DNA from 2 places in the Massilia sp. METH4 genome. Region 1 is predicted to be linked to the other one. Evidence: riboswitches for the same ligand, from Rfam matches in the RefSeq annotation. Region 1 holds a riboswitch; the other holds the start of a gene.
The links. A riboswitch is a leader RNA that binds a small molecule or an ion and turns the genes downstream of it on or off. The one in region 1 is predicted to bind cobalamin.
Positions count from the first base shown of each region.

Region 2: it holds a riboswitch for cobalamin, as region 1 does, so the genes downstream of both, V6Z91_RS25745 (energy-coupling factor ABC transporter permease) here and V6Z91_RS11775 (TonB-dependent receptor) in region 1, are expected to answer to the same signal.

Region 1 is NZ_CP146614.1:2,660,104-2,669,164, reverse strand. Features, by position in the region: gene V6Z91_RS11800 (HAMP domain-containing sensor histidine kinase) at 1-796, opposite strand, end outside; gene V6Z91_RS11795 (response regulator transcription factor) at 793-1,485, opposite strand; gene cobT (nicotinate-nucleotide--dimethylbenzimidazole phosphoribosyltransferase) at 1,527-2,558, shown strand; gene V6Z91_RS11785 (adenosylcobinamide-GDP ribazoletransferase) at 2,562-3,326, shown strand; gene V6Z91_RS11780 (histidine phosphatase family protein) at 3,302-3,862, shown strand; cobalamin riboswitch at 3,900-4,139, shown strand; gene V6Z91_RS11775 (TonB-dependent receptor) at 4,211-6,061, shown strand; gene V6Z91_RS11770 (iron ABC transporter permease) at 6,144-7,166, shown strand; gene V6Z91_RS11765 (ABC transporter ATP-binding protein) at 7,166-7,939, shown strand; gene cobO (cob(I)yrinic acid a,c-diamide adenosyltransferase) at 7,936-8,556, shown strand; gene V6Z91_RS11755 (cobyrinate a,c-diamide synthase) at 8,556-9,061, shown strand, end outside.
Region 2 is NZ_CP146614.1:5,866,266-5,875,326, reverse strand. Features, by position in the region: gene V6Z91_RS25750 (hypothetical protein) at 13-777, opposite strand; cobalamin riboswitch at 1,000-1,216, shown strand; gene V6Z91_RS25745 (energy-coupling factor ABC transporter permease) at 1,331-2,011, shown strand; gene V6Z91_RS25740 (energy-coupling factor ABC transporter substrate-binding protein) at 2,008-2,343, shown strand; gene cbiQ (cobalt ECF transporter T component CbiQ) at 2,327-3,067, shown strand; gene V6Z91_RS25730 (ABC transporter ATP-binding protein) at 3,064-4,005, shown strand; gene cobM (precorrin-4 C(11)-methyltransferase) at 4,002-4,805, shown strand; gene V6Z91_RS25720 (sirohydrochlorin chelatase) at 4,802-5,794, shown strand; gene V6Z91_RS25715 (precorrin-8X methylmutase) at 5,791-6,474, shown strand; gene V6Z91_RS25710 (cobalt-precorrin-5B (C(1))-methyltransferase) at 6,471-7,658, shown strand; gene cbiE (precorrin-6y C5,15-methyltransferase (decarboxylating) subunit CbiE) at 7,676-9,049, shown strand; gene cobI (precorrin-2 C(20)-methyltransferase) at 9,046-9,061, shown strand, end outside.

The sequences.
Region 1 (9,061 bases):
GCCGCTCAGGCGAGCGCGCCAGGCGCAGCAGCATCGACGTGACATCGCTTGCGTCGCGCGCGGCCCGATAGATCCGTTCGGCCGGCGCATGCAGCGCGGGATCCTGCGCCGTGCGCGCCAGCAGCACCTCGGCGGCGCCGGCGATCACGGTCAGCGGGGTGCGCAATTCGTGGCTGACGTCTCCGGTGAAGAACCGTTCGCGGTCCAGGAACTGCCTGAGTTCCTGGGTATGGCCGGCGATGGTGCGCGACAGCAGGCCCAGTTCATCCTCCCTTTGCTGCAAGGGCAAGGTGGGTTCGCGTGCCTCCACGGCCCGCGCCAGCTCGACGATCGGATTGACGATGCGGTTGCCGAGGAAGCGCCCCAGCACCACCGCGAAGGCCATGAAGCCGCCGAAGGCCACCGCGAACATCGAGTACACCACCAGCTCGATCCGCTCGTAGGCGCTGTCGTGGTCCACCACGGCAAACTCGCCTTCCGCGTTGCGGCCCTTCAGCACGTGCAGGTCGACACCGTCGACCGTGACTTCATGCACGCCTTCCTCGAGCGCACGCAAGGAGCGCGGTATCCCGTCGCCCATGTGGTAACTGAGCCCTGCCGGCATTTCCACGGGCAGGCCACCTGCATGGCGCGGACCGGCCCAGGCGGCCACTTCCTCCAGTCGCACGTCGACCAGCCGCACCTCGATGCCCTCGACGGCCAGCGCGGCGATGACGGCGAAAAAGACCGACGACACGGTGGCGAACGTAAGATACGCCACCGTGATGCGCCGCCGCAGCGACTCCTTTCCGTTCATTGCCCGGCGTCCGCCGCGTCCACCAGCTTGTAGCCGATCTTCGAGATCGTGCGCAGCATCTGGTGCGGGAAAGGCTTGTCCAGCGCCTGGCGCAGCGCGTGGATGTGCACGCGCAACGCATCGGTATCGGGCGGGTTGTCGCCCCACACCTCGTGTTCGATCTGTTCGCGCGTCACCACTTTCGGCGCCTCCCGCATCAACAGGCGCAGGATCGTGTAACCCGTCTTCGTCAGCGCCAGCGGCCGGCCGGCGCGCTTGGCCTCGAAGGTCTCGGTATCGAACGTCAGGTCGCCGAACGCCAGCACGGCATTGGCGGCATGGGCGCCCTTGGCGCGGCGCACCAGCGCCTTCAGGCGCACTTCCAGCTCGACCAGGGAAAACGGCTTGACCAGGTAATCGTCGGCACCGCTGTCGAAGCCGGCCACCTTGTCTTCCAGCGTGTCGCGCGCCGTCAGCATCAGCACCGGCATGTCCTTGCGCAGCTCGCCGCGCAGCTTGTGGCACAGTTCCAGGCCGTTCATGCCGGGCAGCATGACGTCCAGCACGACGGCGTCGTATTCGTTCTGGGCGGCCAGCGCCAGCCCGCCATAGCCATTGGCCGCCGAATCGAGCACATGGCCTTTCGGCTCGAGAAAGCCGTACAGGTTGGCGACGATGTCGGGATTGTCTTCGATGATGAGGATGCGCATTGCGACATTATAATTCCGGCTTTCGCTACCGTTCCCGTTCCATGAACCTGCCCACCATCGCCGCCACGGCCGACGCCGAGCTGGCCGCGCGCCTCGCGCACGCCATCGACAACAAGACCAAGCCGCCTGGCAGCCTGGGCATGCTGGAAACGCTGGCGCGCCAGGTCGGCCTGATCCAGCGCACCACGGCGCCGGCGATCGACGCGCCGGCCATCCTCGTCTTCGCCGGCGACCACGGCGTGGTCGCCGAAGGCATCTCGGCCTTCCCGCAGGACGTGACGTGGCAGATGGTCGAGAATTTCCTTTCCGGCGGTGCGGCGATCAATGTGTTCGCCGCGCAGAACGGCTGCGCTCTGCAGGTGATCGATGCCGGCGTGGCGCACGACTTCGGCGCCCGCGCCGGCCTCACGGACCGCAAGATCGCCCACGGCACGCGCAACTTCGCAGTCGAGCCGGCGATGACGGCGGAACAATGCACGCAAGCGCTGGCCCACGGCATGGTGCTGGCCGAAGCGCTGCCGGGCAATGTGCTTGGCTTCGGTGAAATGGGCATCGGCAATACCACGGCCGCCGCCGCCCTGATGCACAAGCTGACGGGCATCCCGGCCGCCGCGTGCGTGGGCGCCGGGACCGGCCTGCCGCCGGCGGGCGTGCTGCACAAGGGCCGCGTGATCGAGGCCGCGGCGGCGCGGCACGTTGGCACGACCGAGCCGCTCGACGTGCTGGCCACCTTCGGCGGCTTCGAGATCGCCATGATGGCGGGCGCCATGCTGAAGGCGGCCGAGCGCCGCATGGTGCTGCTGATCGACGGCTTCATCGTCACCAGCGCCCTGCTCGTGGCGGCACGGTTGCAGCCGGCGATCCTCGACTATTGCGTGTTCGCGCACTGCTCCAATGAAAACGGCCACCGGCAGATGCTCGAGGCGCTGGGCGCCAAACCGCTGCTGCAGCTCGACCTGCGGCTCGGCGAAGGCACGGGCAGCGCGCTGGCGTTGCCGCTGCTGCACGCGGCCGTCAATTTCCTGAACCGCATGGCCACCTTCGACTCGGCCCAGGTCAGCGGGAAGAGCTGAACGATGCTGCAGGTGCGGCTGTTCTTCATCGCGCTGCAATTCTTCACGCGCCTGCCGATCCCCCGCTGGGTGGGTTTCGAACCGCACTGGCTGCACCACGCCTCGCGCTACTTCCCGCTCGTCGGCCTCGTTGTCGGCGCCGCCGCGGCGGCCGTCTACTGGGCGGCGGTGCAGGTCTTGCCATCGGCCGTTGCCGTGCTGCTATCCACCGCCGCCGGCATCTATCTCACCGGCGCCTTCCATGAAGATGGGTTTGCCGACACCTGCGATGGCCTGGGCGGCGGCATGACCCGCGAGCGGGCACTGGAAATCATGAAGGATTCACGCATCGGCGCCTACGGTGCGATCGGGATCATCATGCTGCTCGCCGTGAAATGCGCGGCGCTGGCCCACCTGCCGCCGCTCGGCGCAGTCGCCGCGCTGTGCGTCGCACATCCGCTCTCGCGCCTGATGGCGGCAAGCCTGATCTGGAAGATGGACTATGCCCGCTCCGAGGGCAAGGCCAAGCCGATGGCGCAGCAGATGACCGGCGGCGAATTCGCCATCGCCCTGGCCTGTTGCGTGCCGGCCGTGCTGGCGGCCATGCTCCTGGGCTGGCTGGAGTGGCGGAGCATCGCGCTCGGCATTGCGGCGATGGCGCTCGTCACGCTATGGTTTGGCCGCAAGCTGCGGCAACGGCTGGGTGGCTATACGGGCGATGGCCTGGGCGCGGTCCAGCAATTGACGGAAGCGGCGTTTTACCTGTGCGTGCTGGCGCGGTGGAGCTGATCCTCGTCCGCCATCCGCGACCGCTCGCGGCGGACGGCATTTGCTACGGCCGCGCCGACCTCGCGCCCGATCCGGCCGAGCTGGCCCGCGTGCATGCCATGCTGGCCGCGGCGGGATTGCCCGGCGGTGCGCCACTGTTCTCAAGTCCCTTGCGCCGTTGCGCCGACCTGGCCCGGCTCCTGTCGCCCGATGTGCTCCTCGACCCGAACCTGGCCGAGATGGATTTCGGTAATTGGGAAGAACGCAGCTGGCAAGACATCCCGCGCGCGGAAGTCGATGCCTGGGCGGCCGACCTGCTGCACTACCGCCCCGGTGGCGGGGAATCGGTGCTGGCCGTGGCGCGCCGCGTTGCAGCGGCAATGGGCGCGATCCGGCGGCACGGCAGCGAACGCGCCGTCGTCATCTGCCACGCCGGCACCATGCGCCTGGCGGCCACGCTGGCCGGTGGCGCGCCGCTGGAACAGGCGGCGTTGGCCGCCGCGGCCAGCCCGCACCGCATCGCCTACGGAGAAATGCTGCGGCTGACAGCGACTTGATAGCGGCTCGATACCCGCTCGATACCCGCTTGATACTTTATAATTGCACGGTTTTGGTGCCCGCGCCCGAGTCCTCGAGCGCAGTTAAACGGGAAATACGAAGCCGTATCCACGGCCAACGTATGCTGCCCCCGCAACGGTAAGCAGGCAGCCGCGCGAACGCGAATATGTTCACTGCGCGGCAGCAGTCCGCAACAGCCACTGTGCGAATTCGCATGGGAAGGCCGGACCGTGATGCCCGCCAGCCCGGATACCGGCCAGAACAGGTGGAGCCGCGCCGGGCGTGCGCTCTGTTCAATCCGGCCTGCGGGGACGTTGGCCGGTTGCCCACTTTTACCAAGATTTGCCATGACCTCTCCTGTAGCATCCCAGGCGGCGCTCGCCTCGCTGGCGCTGGCCATTGCCGCGCCGGCGGCCCACGCCCAGGCCACCGCCATCGATTCCATCATCGTCACCGCCACCCGCACGCCCACCCTGGCCAGCGAGGTGATCAGCGATACCGTCACCATCTCGGCCGAGGAAATCGCCAACTCCGGCGCCGGTTCCCTCACCGAACTGTTGCAGCGCCAGCGCGGCCTCGAAGTGTCGCGCACCGGCGGCCCTGGCACCCAGTCGAATGTCTTCATCCGCGGCGCCAACGGCAACCAGAGCGTGGTGCTGGTAGATGGCATCCGCATCGCCTCCGCCTCGACCGGCTCGGCCAGCTGGAACGGCATTCCACTGTCGGCCATCGACCGTATCGAGATCGTGTACGGCCCCTTGTCCACGCTGTACGGCGCGGACGCGATCGGCGGCGTGATCCAGCTGTTCACGAAAAAAGGCAGCGGGGCGCCATCGATCGCCGCCTCCATCGGCGGCGGTACGCACGACACCTATGCCGCAGATGCGGCCGTATCCGGCGGCACCGACCGGCTGAGCTACGCCTTCTCCGTCGGCAAGGAGCGCTCCGACGGCTTCTCGTCGACCCGTCGCCCCAGCGCGAACTTCGACCCGGACGACGACGGCTACGACCGCAAGAGCGCGGCGGGCCAGGTGGCGTACAAGCTGTCGCCGGGTCATGAAGTGGGCGCGATGTTCTTCTACACCGATACCGTGTCGGATTACGACAGCAAGGACTTCGCTTCCTACAGTACGCAAACGGTTAGCAATGTCGGGGTGTATGCCCGCAACCAGCTCCTGCCGTTCTGGACGATGCTGGTGCAGGCTTCGCAGTCGCGCGACAAGTCCGGTTCGGTCTACGGCGTGGGCGCGTTCGGCTCCAGCCAGATCGACACCACAACCAGCACCTTCACGTGGCAGAACGATTTGCGCATCGGCGGCGACAACCTGCAGCTGCTGTACGAGCACCGCAAGGAAGACGTGGATGGCTCCACCGCCGCCCTGAACCGCGCGCGCCACACCAACTCGGTCGCAGCCAACTACAGCCTGAAACGCGGCGCCCACCTGGCCAACGTGGGCGTACGCCGCGATGACAACTCGGAATACGGCGCGAAGACCACCGGTTCGGTCGGCTACGGCTACCGCATCACCAGTGCCTTGACTGCCGAGGCAAGCTACGCCACCAGCTTCCGCGCCCCGTCGTTCAACGAGCTGTATTACCCCGGCTACGGCAACAAGAACAACAAGCCGGAAGAAGGCCGCAATGCCGAAGTGGGCCTGCGCTACGACGACGGCACCACGCAGCTGGCCGCCGTGTATTACCACAACAAGCTGGACAACCTGCTGCTCAATACGAGCCCGTGCCCATACCCGAACGACGGAGAGAAGTACGAGTGGGGCTGCGCCTACAACATCAACAAGGCGCTGCTGGAAGGCCTGTCGCTGACGGCCGAGCGCCAGATGGGCAAGCTGCTGCTGACGGCGAACGCCGACTTCGCGGATCCGAAGGACGAGACCACCGGCAAGCGCCTGCAGCGCCGCGCCAAGCGTCACGCGAACATCGCCGCCGAGTACGACATGGGCGCGCTTCGCGGCGGCGTGGAATGGCAACTGTCCTCCAGCCGCTACGACGATGCCGCCAACCGCAATCGCCTGGCCGGCTACGGCGTGGTGAACCTGTTCGCCACCTACCGCTTCAACCAGGACTGGTCGGCGCTGGTGCGCTGGAATAACGTGGGCGACAAGGACTACGAACTGGCCCGCTTCTACCAGACGGGCGGCTCGAACGTGTTCGCCGCCCTTCGATATGGTTTCAAATAAGGGCTTCAGGTAACGCCGGCATCAAGTAGTGCTAAGCTGCCGGGCGCGCCGACGCGCCCGGCGTTTCACCAACAGGCAGAACATGCATCCACTTTCCGCCCACCTGCGCTACCGCACCGGCGTAATCACCGCCGGCCTGCTGCTGGCATCGATCGCCAGCCTGCTGTTCGCGGGCGCTACGGGCTCCGTATCCATTCCGCTCGCCGACCTGCCCGGCGCGCTGCAAGAATTGCTGGACGGCCGCACCGGGTCGCTGGCCGCCACCCTGCTCGACCTGCGCGCGAGCCGCGCGCTCACCGCTTTCGTGACCGGCGCCACGCTGTCGCTGGCTGGCGTGATGATGCAGACGCTGCTGCGCAATCCGCTCGCCGATCCCTATGTGCTGGGGATTTCGGCCGGTTCCGCCGTCGGCGCGCTGGCCGCGCTGATGCTGATGTGCGCCGCCTGGATGGTCGACCTGTCCGCCTTCGCCGGCGCCGTCGCCGTGTCCATGCTGCTGTATTTCCTGGCCCGGCGCGACCTGCGCTGCGGCAGCGCCGCCGAGGGCGGCACCGCCCTGCTGCTGTTGACGGGCACCATCCTTTCCGCCGCCTGCGTGGCGCTGATCACGCTGATGCTGTCGATCGCGCCCGAAAGCCGCCTGCGCACCATGGTGTTCTGGCTCATCGGCGACCTGGCCGGCGCGCCGCTGCGCTGGCTGCCGTGGGTCGTGCTGGCCGGTGGCCTGGTGTTCGCCTTGCGTGCGGCACGTTCGATGAATGTGCTGGCCCTGCATGCGGAAGCGGCGAGTACGCTCGGCATCCGCGTGGGCGCGCTGCGCAAGGGGCTGTTTTTCTGTTCCGGCCTGCTGACGGCCAGCGCCGTCACCACCGCGGGCAGCATCGGTTTCGTGGGCTTGATCGTGCCGCATGCGTGCCGCTTCGCATTCGGCCCCGACCACCGCGTGCTGATCCCGGCCGCCACCCTGGCTGGCGGCGCCTATCTCGTGCTGGCCGATACGCTGGCGCGCACCGTGATCGCGCCGCAGCAACTGCCGGTCGGCGTGGTCACCGCGCTGATCGGCACGCCCGTCTTCCTTTACCAACTGCACCGCTTGCGCAAATGATGCTCGTCACCGAACAGCTGCACCTCACGGCCGGCGCCCGCGTCCTCGTGGACAAGCTGGACTGGCAGGTCGCCGATGGCGAATGCTGGAGCATCATCGGCCGCAATGGCGCCGGCAAGAGCACGCTGATGCGCACGCTGGCCGGGCTGCGCGACCCGGACGGCGGCCAGGTACTGCTGAAGGGCCGCCCGCTCGGCGCCTGGCCGCTCGAAGCGCTGGCGCGCGAGCGCGCCTTCCTCGCGCAGTCCCGCAGCGACGCATTTTCCTACACCGCGCTGGAAACCGTGCTCTCCGCCCGCCATCCCTACCACGACAAGCGCTATTGGGAAGACAGCGACGATCACGCCATCGCGCTGAGCATGCTGGCGGCGATGGAAGTCGAGGATCTGGCGGCACGCGACGTGCGCACACTGTCCGGCGGAGAGCGCCAGCGAGTGGCCATCGCCGCCCTGCTGGCGCAGGACACGCCGCTGCTGCTGCTCGACGAGCCGGCCAATGCGCTCGACCTGGCGCACCAGGTGGGCGTGATGGGCCTGCTCGCGAAGCTGTGCCGCGAGCAAAACAAGACTATCGTGATGATCGGCCACGACCTGAACCTGGCCCACAGTATCTCGACCCATGCTCTCCTGCTGATGGGCGACGGCCGCTGGCTGGCCGGCGCCAAGGGCGACGTGATGCAAGCCGACATCCTTTCCGATTACCTGCACCACCCGATCGAAACGGTGCGCCACGGCGCCCGCACGATCTTCATTCCCAACGAGGCAAACGCATGAGCACTCCCGACGATACCGCGGCACTGAACGAGCGCCACCGCGCGCGCATGGAACGCAAGAAGGCGATCATCGACGCGAAGATCGCCGCCGCCGACAAGGAAATCGGCATCATCGTCGTCAACACGGGCAACGGCAAGGGCAAGAGCTCGAGCGGCTTCGGCATGGCGATCCGTGCGCTGGGCCATGGTATGAAGGTCGGCGTGGTGCAGTTCATCAAGGGCGCCATGTCGACCGGCGAGGAAAAATTCCTGCGCCGCTTCCCCGACGAAGTGAGCTTCCACGCGATGGGCGAAGGTTATACGTGGGAGACCCAGGACCGCGAGCGCGACATCGCCAAGGCCCGCGAAGCGTGGGAACAGGCCAAGCGCTTCCTCGCCGATCCGGCGATCGGCATGGTGGTGCTCGATGAGCTGAACATCGCGCTGAAGTACCGCTACCTGGACGTGCATGCCGTGATCGCCGACCTGCTTGAGCGCCCGCCCATGCAGCACGTGGTCATCACCGGCCGCGGTGCCCCGCCAGAGCTGGTCGAGATCGCCGATACCGTCACGGAAATGAACGTGGTCAAGCACGCATTCAAGGCCGGCATCGCGGCGCAAGCCGGCACGGAGTGGTGATGGGCGCCCGCGCGGTATTGATCGCGGCCGTCGCCTCCGGCCAGGGCAAGACCACGGTCACGGCGGCGCTGGCACGCAAGCTGGCGCGCGCCGGGCGCCGGGTGCGCGTGTTCAAGTGCGGGCCGGACTTCATCGACCCGATGGTGCTGGGCCGCGCCAGCGGCGCGCCGGTGGAATCGCTGGACCTGTGGATGGTGGGGCGCGAGCGTTGCCACCGGCTGCTGGCCCAGGCGGCGCGGGAGGCGGACGATATCCTGATCGAGGGCGTGATGGGGCTGTACGACGGCACGCCCTCGGCGGCCGACCTGGCTCGCGAATTCGGCGTGCCCGTGCTGGCCGTGATCGATGCGGGCGCGATGGCGCAGACCGCCGGCGCGCTGGTGCACGGCTTGCGCGACTACGGCCCGGTGACGATGGCCGGCGTGATCGCCAACCGCGTCGGCAGCCCTGGGCATGCCGCGATGGTGAAGGCTTCGCTGCGCGACATTCCCTTGTTCGGCACGCT
Region 2 (9,061 bases), 3.2 Mb from region 1:
GGGCGGCCGGCGTCAGGGCCGCGGGGCCATCCCTTCGGTGGGATATTTCTCCAGAAAATCGCGGAAGCGGCGGCCCGCGAACGCCGCGCCGGCCACGCGGTCGAAGCGGGCGATAGTGTCCCGGTCGGCTTTCGCCGAATACAGCATGAAGAACGAACGCGGCGGCATCGGCAGGCGCAGTACGCGCATGGGCAGGCCCATGGTCTGGACGTAGTAGCGCGGCGAGTAGCCGTTCTCGAAGTAGGCCGCGTCGATGGCGCCGGTCTGCACCAGCCGCAGGGCGTGCACCTGCCAGTTCGCCCCTTCGATCCGGCGCCAGCGCGCGCCTGACCTGAGCAAGCCGCCGGAGATGGCCGGACCGGCGATCCAGGCGATTTCGAGGCCGGCGAGCTGGTCGAGCGAGCGCACGGCCCGCAGTGGCGCGTCGTCGCGCAGTGCGAGATGAGGCTGGGAGTGCAGGTAGGTCCAGGTGGACGCCCTCGTGCCCGGTTCGCGCAGGGCGTCGCCGCTGGCCACGAGCATCACGTCGAGCGAACCGTTACGCAGGCCGCCCACCGCCTCGTGTACCGACATTGCGGGCATCCACCGCAGCGGCACGCCGGCCGGCACGACTTCCCGCTCCAGGTAGTCGCGCAGGGCGCCGCGTATCGGCCGGTCCCGGTCGCCCAGTACCAGCGGCGCCACGACGAAGCCGCCGACGCGCAGCGGCGCGGCGGCGAGGCTGGCGCAGGCGGCGGCCAGCAGGACAACGATGCAGCTCGAGAGCGGGCGGAACATTGTCGCATTGTAGTCCTGCCCGGCCCATGGACCGGCGCCCGATTGATGGTAGCGCTACGGCCCAGCATGGCGGGATGCGCCGGCTTGACTGCGAAATTTGCAACTAACCGAATGTCCTCGACGAAGCGGCTCACGGCAACGGTCAACGAAGGATCGCGCGCCCGGCTTGCAGGGCAGGGCGCGCGGCCTGCAAGGAAACACTTCCGCCCGTCCTTGCCTTTGGGTTAAGATGCGCGCCTGGGTGCGTTCTTCCCCCCTCGGGGAAGACGTTAAACGGGAAACCGGTGACACCGCGACAAGCGGTCATTCCGGTGCAGCCCCCGCTGCTGTAAGCCTGACGGACTCCGCCAACAATGCCACTGCGATGTCGCCATCGCGGGAAGGCGCGGACGAAGAATGACGGCGAGCCAGAATACCGGCCCGGAAATGCCAGCATCGTTCCCCGGGGTGACGGGAAGCCGCTGTCGAAGCGGCGTGCCGTCCCCGGCCCCGTCTCGACCGTCCATCCATCCCCCGCCGATGCTCTTATCGACCATTCGACGGGAGGATTCGAATGCACATCATGGAAGGATTCCTGCCGCCCGCGCACGCGCTGGGCTGGACGGCGGTTTCCGCGACTTTCCTGGCCTGGGGCCTGCGCGCGATGGCGCGCGACCTGCGCGCTTACCCGCAGCGCCGCATGCTGTTCGGCGTGGCCGCCGCCTTTGCCTTCCTGCTGTCCGCGCTCAAGCTGCCATCGGTCACGGGCAGCTGTTCGCACCCCACCGGCGTGGGGCTGGGCGCGCTGCTGTTCGGGCCCGCCGCGATGGTGCCGGTCGGCTTCGTGGTGCTGCTGTTCCAGGCGCTGTTGCTGGCCCATGGCGGCTTGACGACGCTGGGCGCCAACGTATTTTCGATGGCCGTCGTCGGCCCCTTCGCGGCGTATGCCGTGTTCCGCGTGGCCGCCACCCTGGGCCTGTCGCGCTCGATCGCCGTGTTCGCGGCGGCTTGCCTGGGCGACCTCGCCACCTATGCCACCACGTCGCTGCAACTGGCGTGGGCTTTTCCCGATCCGGTCGGCGGCATCGGCGCGTCGTTGGCGCGCTTTGCCGGCATCTTCGCGCTGACACAGGTGCCGATCGCCATCAGCGAAGGCTTGCTGACGGTGCTCGTGGTGAACGCGATCGCCCGCTTCGAAGGCGATGAGCTGCGTGCCGCGCCGGTGTTCGCGCATGGTACGAAGGAGGCCGCATGAAAGCGCGCACCGCGGTGCTGTGGCTGGCGATCGTGCTGCTGACGGTGCTGCCACTGTGGCTGGCCGGCGGCGCCGCGTTCGGCGGTGCCGACGACCTGGCGCGCCAGGCGGTCGGCGCGCTGGCGCCCGGCTACGAGCCGTGGTTCGCGCCCGTGTTCGAGCCGGCCAGCGGCGAGATCGCCTCGCTGCTGTTCGCCCTGCAGGCCGCGCTGGGCGCGGGCGTGATCGGCTACTGGCTCGGGCTGTCGGTGGGCCGCGAGCGCGCCGGCGCGCAGCGGCGGATCGATGTTGGTAGCGATGTTGGTAGCGATGTGGATGGCGATGCGGATTGAAATGGCGGCCTACGCCAGCCGTTGGCGCGCTGTCGCGCCGTCGGCCAAGGCACTGTTCGCGCTGGCCGCCATCGTCGCTGCCGGGCTGGCGCGCACGCCGGTAGTGCTGGCCATGCTGGTCGCGGTGCCTGTCCTCGCCGCGCTGCTGGGTGCGCGCATACCGCCGCGCGCATTCCTCGCCGCGGCGGCGGCGCCGCTCGGCTTCCTCGTGCTCGCCTGCGCCACGACGCCGCTCGGCCCCGATGCCCATGGCCGCTGGCAGTGGAACGCCGCCATGCTGCCGGCGGTCGGCCACGTGGCGCTGCGTTCGCTGGCCGCGCTGGCGGCCTCCCTCGGCTTCGTCATGGCCACGCCGCTGCCGGACCTGCTGGCACTGCTGCGCCGCCTGCACACCCCCGAACTGCTGCTCGACCTGATGGCGCTGTGCTACCGCATGCTGTTCGTGCTGCGCCAGGCCTGGAGCGAGGGCGTGGCCGCGCAAGCCGCACGGCTGGGTCACCACGGCTGGCGCCAGGCCTGGCGCTCGACAGCGATGCTGGCGGGCCACATGGCGCAGCAGTCGTGGCAGCGCGCGGCGGCGCTGCAGGCGGCGGCGGACTCCCGCTCGTACACGGGCACGCTGCGTTTCCTGCCGGCCGCGTTCCCCCATGAGCGCCGCCAGAACGCGCTGGCCCTGCTGGCGGGCGCCGCGATGGTCGCGCTGGCCTTGGGAGACCGCTGGTGAGCGGGGTTCCGATCCTCGCGCTGGCTGGCGTCGACCATGTCTACCCGGGTGGCGGCGGGCTGCGCGAATGCAGCCTGGCCTTCGCGCGCGGCCGCCGGCATGCACTGCTGGGCGCCAACGGCGCGGGGAAATCCACCGTGTTGCGGCACCTGAACGGCCTGCTGCGGCCGACCGCCGGCGAGTTGCGCCTGGATGGCAGGGCCGTCGCCCACGATCGCGCCGGGCTGGCCGCGCTGCGCCGCCGGGTCGGCCTCGTGTTCCAGGACCCCGACCGCCAGCTGTTCGCCGCCCATGTCGGGGAAGACGTGTCGTTCGGCCCCCTCAACCTGGGCCTGGACGAGGCCACGGTGCGCGCCCGCGTGGAGGCGGCGCTCGACGCGGTCGGCATGCGCGAACACGCCGACCGTGCCGTGCACCACCTGAGTTTCGGCCAGAAGAAGCGCGTGTGCATCGCCGGCGTGCTGGCGATGGAGCCGGGCGTGCTGCTGCTGGATGAGCCGATGGCCGGGCTGGACGCGGCCATGCAGGCTGGCCTGGCCGCGCTGCTCGACCGGCTGGCGGCGCGCGAGGTGACGGTGGTGCTGTCCACCCACGACGTCGATTTTGCTTTCGGCTGGGCCGACGAGATCCACCTGCTGGCCGGGGGCCGCTGCATCGTCTCCGGCGCCGCGGCGGAGCTGGCCGCGCGTGCCGACCTGCTCGAAGCGGCCGGCCACCGCCCACCGCTGGCGGCCGCCTTGCACGCCGAACTGGCGGCGCGTGGCCTGCTTGCCGCCCACCCGCTGTCCAGGACCGTGCCGGCGCTGCTTGCGGCACTGCGCGCACCGCAGGGACCAACTACGCGGGGAGCAACGACGCAGGGAGCAACGAGGCAGGGAGCAACCACGCAGGGAGCAGCTACGCAAGGACCAAATACGCAAGGAGTAACAACGACATGACGAACGCCGAATCGGGCAACAACATGGGCAAGGTCTGGTTCGTGGGCGCCGGCCCCGGCGACCCCGAACTCATCACGGTCAAGGGCCGCCGGCTGCTGGCGGAGGCGGGCGCCGTGCTGTTTGCCGGCTCGCTGGTCGACCGCGCGGTCACCCTGTACGCGCCGCCCGGCTGCGCGATCCGTGACTCGAAGGACATGACGCTGGAAGAAATGACGGCCTGGCTGGTCGAGCAGGCGGCCAGGCACGGCACCGTGGTGCGCCTGCAGACGGGCGACCCCGGCCTGTATGGCGCGCTGATCGAGCTGGCGCGGCCGCTGGCCGCCGCCGGCATCGGCTGGGCGGTGGTGCCGGGCGTGTCGTCGGCGATGGCGTCCATGGCCGCGGCTGGCGAATCGCTCACGCTGCCCGAGGTGACGCAGAGCGTGATCTTCACCCGCGTGGAAGGGCGCACGCCGATGCCGGAGGGCGAAGACCTGGCCAGCCTGGCGGCGCACCGCACCACGCTGTGCATCTTCCTGTCGATCACGCTGCTGCACAAGGTCGAGACGGCGCTGCGCGCGGCCGGCTGGCCGGAGGACGCGCCGATGCTGGTGGTGCACAAGGCCAGCTGGCCCGGCGAGGAAAAGATCCTGCGCGGCACGCTGGCCGACATCAAGGCGCGCTGCCGCGCCGCCGGCGTCGCCAGCCAGGCCATGATCGTGGCCAGCCCCACGCTGGGCGCGCTGCACTGGGAAACGCTGGCCCGCTCGAAACTGTACGACCCCACCTTCACCCATCGATTCAGAAAGGCAAGCGCATGAACGCACCCATCCCGATCCAGCCGGCCACGAGCCCGGCGGACGACATCATCCTCATCGTGGGCCACGGCTCGCGCGAGGAATCGGGCAACCGCGAGATCCGCGAGTTCGCCGACCAGTGGCGTGTCCGCCAGCCGGGCTGGCGCATCGAGCTGTGCTTCATCGAATTCGCGCCGCCCGAGCTGAACGCCGCGCTGCTGGCCGCCGCCCGCCAGGCGCGCCGCGTGCTGGTCGTGCCCCTGGTCCTGAACGCCGCCGGCCATGTGAAGATGGAAATCCCCGAGGCGATCGAAGGCGCGCGCGCTGCCTGCCCGCAGGCCGAAATCCTGCTCGCGCCGCACCTGGGCGCCAGCGACCCGGTGCTGGCCGTGCTGAAGCGGCGCCTGCGCGGCGCCATGAAGGCGCTGGACATGCCCGACCCCACCACGACCGGCGTCGTGCTGCTGGGCCGTGGCTCCTCGGACCGCGCGGCGAACGGCGAGATGGCGAAGATGGCGCGCTGGCTGCTGGAAGAGGGCGACCATGAACTGGTCGACCTGGCGTTCACCGGCATCACCTGGCCACGGCTGGAAAAGGCCGTGCAGCGGCAGGTGCTGCTGGGCATGCGGCAGGTCGTCGTGCTGCCGTATTACCTGTACACGGGCACCCTGATGCAGCGCATCCACCGGCAGGTGGAGCACCTGCGCGCGCAATATCCCCAGGTGCGCTTCGCCTGCACCGAGCATTTCGGCTTCGAACCGGAAATCTTCGCGCTGATGGAACAGCGCGTGGCGGACCTGCGCGCGGGCCGGCCGGACAGCCGCCTGCCGTGCGACGGTTGCAGCTACCGCGAGATCGCCCACGACCTCGGCCACGGCCACTCGCATGCGCACACGCACGAGCATCACCACGATCACGCTCACGCTCACGACCACGATCACAATCACGACCACAATCACGCTCACGCTCACGCTCACGCTCACGCTCACGGGCACGCGGAGGTGCCGGCATGAGCACGGTGAACACCGTCACCGAGCAGCTCACGCGTGCCGGCCAGGTCATCGAGCACGACAGCTTCGCCATCATCGACGCGGAGGCGGGCGAGCATGCGTACACGGCCGCCCAGTGGCCCATCGTGCGCCGCATGATCCATGCGAACGCCGACTTCGACTTCAACGGCTTGACCCACTTTCATCCGGACGCGGTGGAGGCGGGCATCCGCGCCATGCTGGCCGGCGGCACGCCCGTGGTGGCCGATGTCGAGATGATCTGCTCGGGCCTGTCCCGCCCGCGCCTGGCGCACTTCGGCATGCACACGTACCAGTTCATCAGCGATGCCGACGTGATCGACGCGGCCAGGCGGGAAGACACCACGCGAGCGGTGCAGGCGATGCGCAAGGCGCACCGCCTGGGCCTGATGGACCGCGCGATCGTCGGCATCGGCAACGCGCCCACGGCGCTCATCGAACTGGTGCGGCTGATCCGCGAGGAGGGCGTGCGGCCGGCCCTGGTCGTCGGCATGCCGGTCGGCTTCGTATCCGCGGCCGAGTCGAAGGATCTCATGGCCGAGGTCAATGAGGTGCCGTGGATCGTCATCCTCGGCCGGAAGGGCGGGTCCACGCTCGTGGTCGCGGCGCTGCACGCGCTGCTGGCACTGGCCGAGGCGCGGCAGAAGTCGCAGGAGCTGGCGTGAAAGACAAGGCCGCGGAACGGGGCACGCGCACGGGATTCACCACCGGGGCATGTACCGCCGCGGCCGCGCGCGCCGCCGTGCTCGGCCTGGTGACTGGCCGCGTTCCCGAACAGGTGGAAGCGCTGCTGCCCAACGGCAGCCGCGTCGTCTTCACCGTGCACGACGGACGTTGCGGCGACGGCCGCGCCCATGCGATGGTAATCAAGTTCGCCGGCGACGATCCGGATTGCACCGATGGCGCCCATCTCACCGTCGACCTGCGGCTGCTGCCCGGCGAGGCCGGCGCCGTCACCTACATGGCGGGCGACGGCGTGGGCACCGTCACGATGAAGGGCCTGGGCCTGGAAGTGGGCGGTCCCGCGATCAATCCGGTGCCGCGCACGAATATCGCCGACAACCTGCGCGAGGCGGCACCCGCGCTGCTGGCCGCGCACGGCGTCGAAGTCACGGTCAGCGTGCCGGACGGGCAAACGATGGCGAAGAAGACGACCAATGCGCGGCTGGGCATCCTGGGCGGCATCAGCATCCTGGGTACCACCGGCATCGTCAAGCCTTATTCGACGGCCGCCTGGCGCGCCAGCGTCGTGCAGGGCGTGCAGGTGGCGGCCACCGCCGGCCATGGGCTGGTGGCGCTGACCACCGGCGGCCGCACCGAAACGTTCGCCATGGCGACCCTGCGCGGCGAGCGCCCCGAACTGCCGTCGGCCTCCTTCGTGCAGATGGGCGATTTCCTGCGCTACGCCCTTGATGAGGCGGTCGCGCAGGGCATCGGCCTCGTGGTGCTGGCCGTCATGGTCGGCAAGCTCACCAAGATCGCCCAGGGCGAGACGATCACCCATGCGAACCGCAGCGAAGTCGATACCGACCTGGTGGCCGAGATCGGCCGGCGCATCGGTGCCAGCGCGGAGGATTGCGCTGCCATGGCCGCTGCCGAGACGGCGCGCTTCGGCGCCGAGCTGATGGTCGAGCGCGGCCTCGGCGACGCCTTCCACCGCGCGCTGGCGCAGGCGGCCATCGATACCCTGACCGCGCCGGACCGCTATGGCCACGCTTTTCAATTGCGCGTGCTGGTCTGCGATTTCGCCGGCCAGCTGGTGGCCGACGTCTGGTCCGACCCGGCGCTGCCCCGCGAACGCCCGGCCAGTGCCGGCCGCACCGGCGTGGCCCACATCGCCGACACCTGATCACTATGAGTCCCCGAATGGATACTGTTACCAAAGACCCGAACCCCTGCCGTGTCATCGGCGTGCTCGACGACGGCGCGGCCAGCCTCAGCCCGGCAGCGCTGGCGCACGTGCGCAGCGCCGACGTGGTGATCGGCGGCGCCCGCACACTGGCGCTGCTGGAGGCGGAATTGAAAAGCGCCAGCGTGCGGCACGACCTGACGGGGCGCCTGAAGCAGGTGCCCGACTGGGTGCGCGCCGCGCGCGCCGACCACCTGCACTGCGTGGTGCTGGCCACCGGCGACCCGCTGTGCCACGGCATCGCTCCCTACCTGGCGCAGCACCTGTGCGTGCAGGCGTTGGACATCCTGCCCAACCTGTCGACCCTGCAACTGGCCTGTGCCCGCATCGGCCTGGCCTGGCACGATGCGCGCATCGTCTCCGTGCATGCGAAGGATGCCGGCGAGTGGCGGCGCGGCGCCGCGCCCGGCCACGGCCTGTACGGCCTGGCGCAGGCGCTTCGCGCCGAAGCGCGGCTGCTGGTGCTGACGAGCCCAGACAACAGCCCCGATCGCATCGCCCGCCTGCTGCTGGCCGAGGGCCTCGGCGAGGAGTTCCTGATGGCGGTGGCGGAGAACCTGCTGCAGCCGGAAGAGCGCGTGCTGGCCGAACTGACGCCGCAGGAGGCGGCGGGCATGCGCTTCGCCGCGCTGAACGTCGTGCTGCTGTGGCGCGTGGCGCCGGTTGCGCGCCCGGTGCGCTTCGGCCTGGCCGACAGCGCCTTCGCGCAACGCCAGCCCGAGAAGGGCTTGATCACCAAGCAGGAAGTGCGCGCCGTGAGCCTGGCGCGCCTCCAGCTGCGCGACGACAGCGTGGTTTGGGATATCGGCGCCGGCTCCGGCTCCGTGGGGCTGGAAGCGGCGCGCCTGTGCCCGCGCGGCCACGTCTTCGCGATCGAGAAGAACGAGGCGGACCACGCGATCGCCGCGCACAACCACGCCGCCTTCGGCGTCAGCAACTACACGCTCATCCACGGCAAGGCGCCGGATGGACTGGATGCCTGGCCCGACCCGGACGCCGTGTTCATCGGCGGCTCCGGCGGCGAACTGGCCGCGCTGATCGCCCAGGTGCTGGACCGCCTGCGGCCCGGCGGCAACCTGGTGATGAATTTCGTGACCTTGGAAAACCTGGCCACGGCCACCGCCGCCTTGCAGGCACTCAAAGCGTCGCCAGAAAACGAGAACGGCTCAGCTTGTGTCTCGTGGGGTCAGACCCCAGGGACACGAGCTCAACAGGAGGTGACTTGGGACGTGCTGCAACTGCAGGCGGCCCGCAGCAAGCCGATCCTGCACATGCACCGCATGGCGGCCGAGAATCCCGTCTGGATCGTCTGCGCGCGGAGGGTGGCATGAGTGTGGACAAGA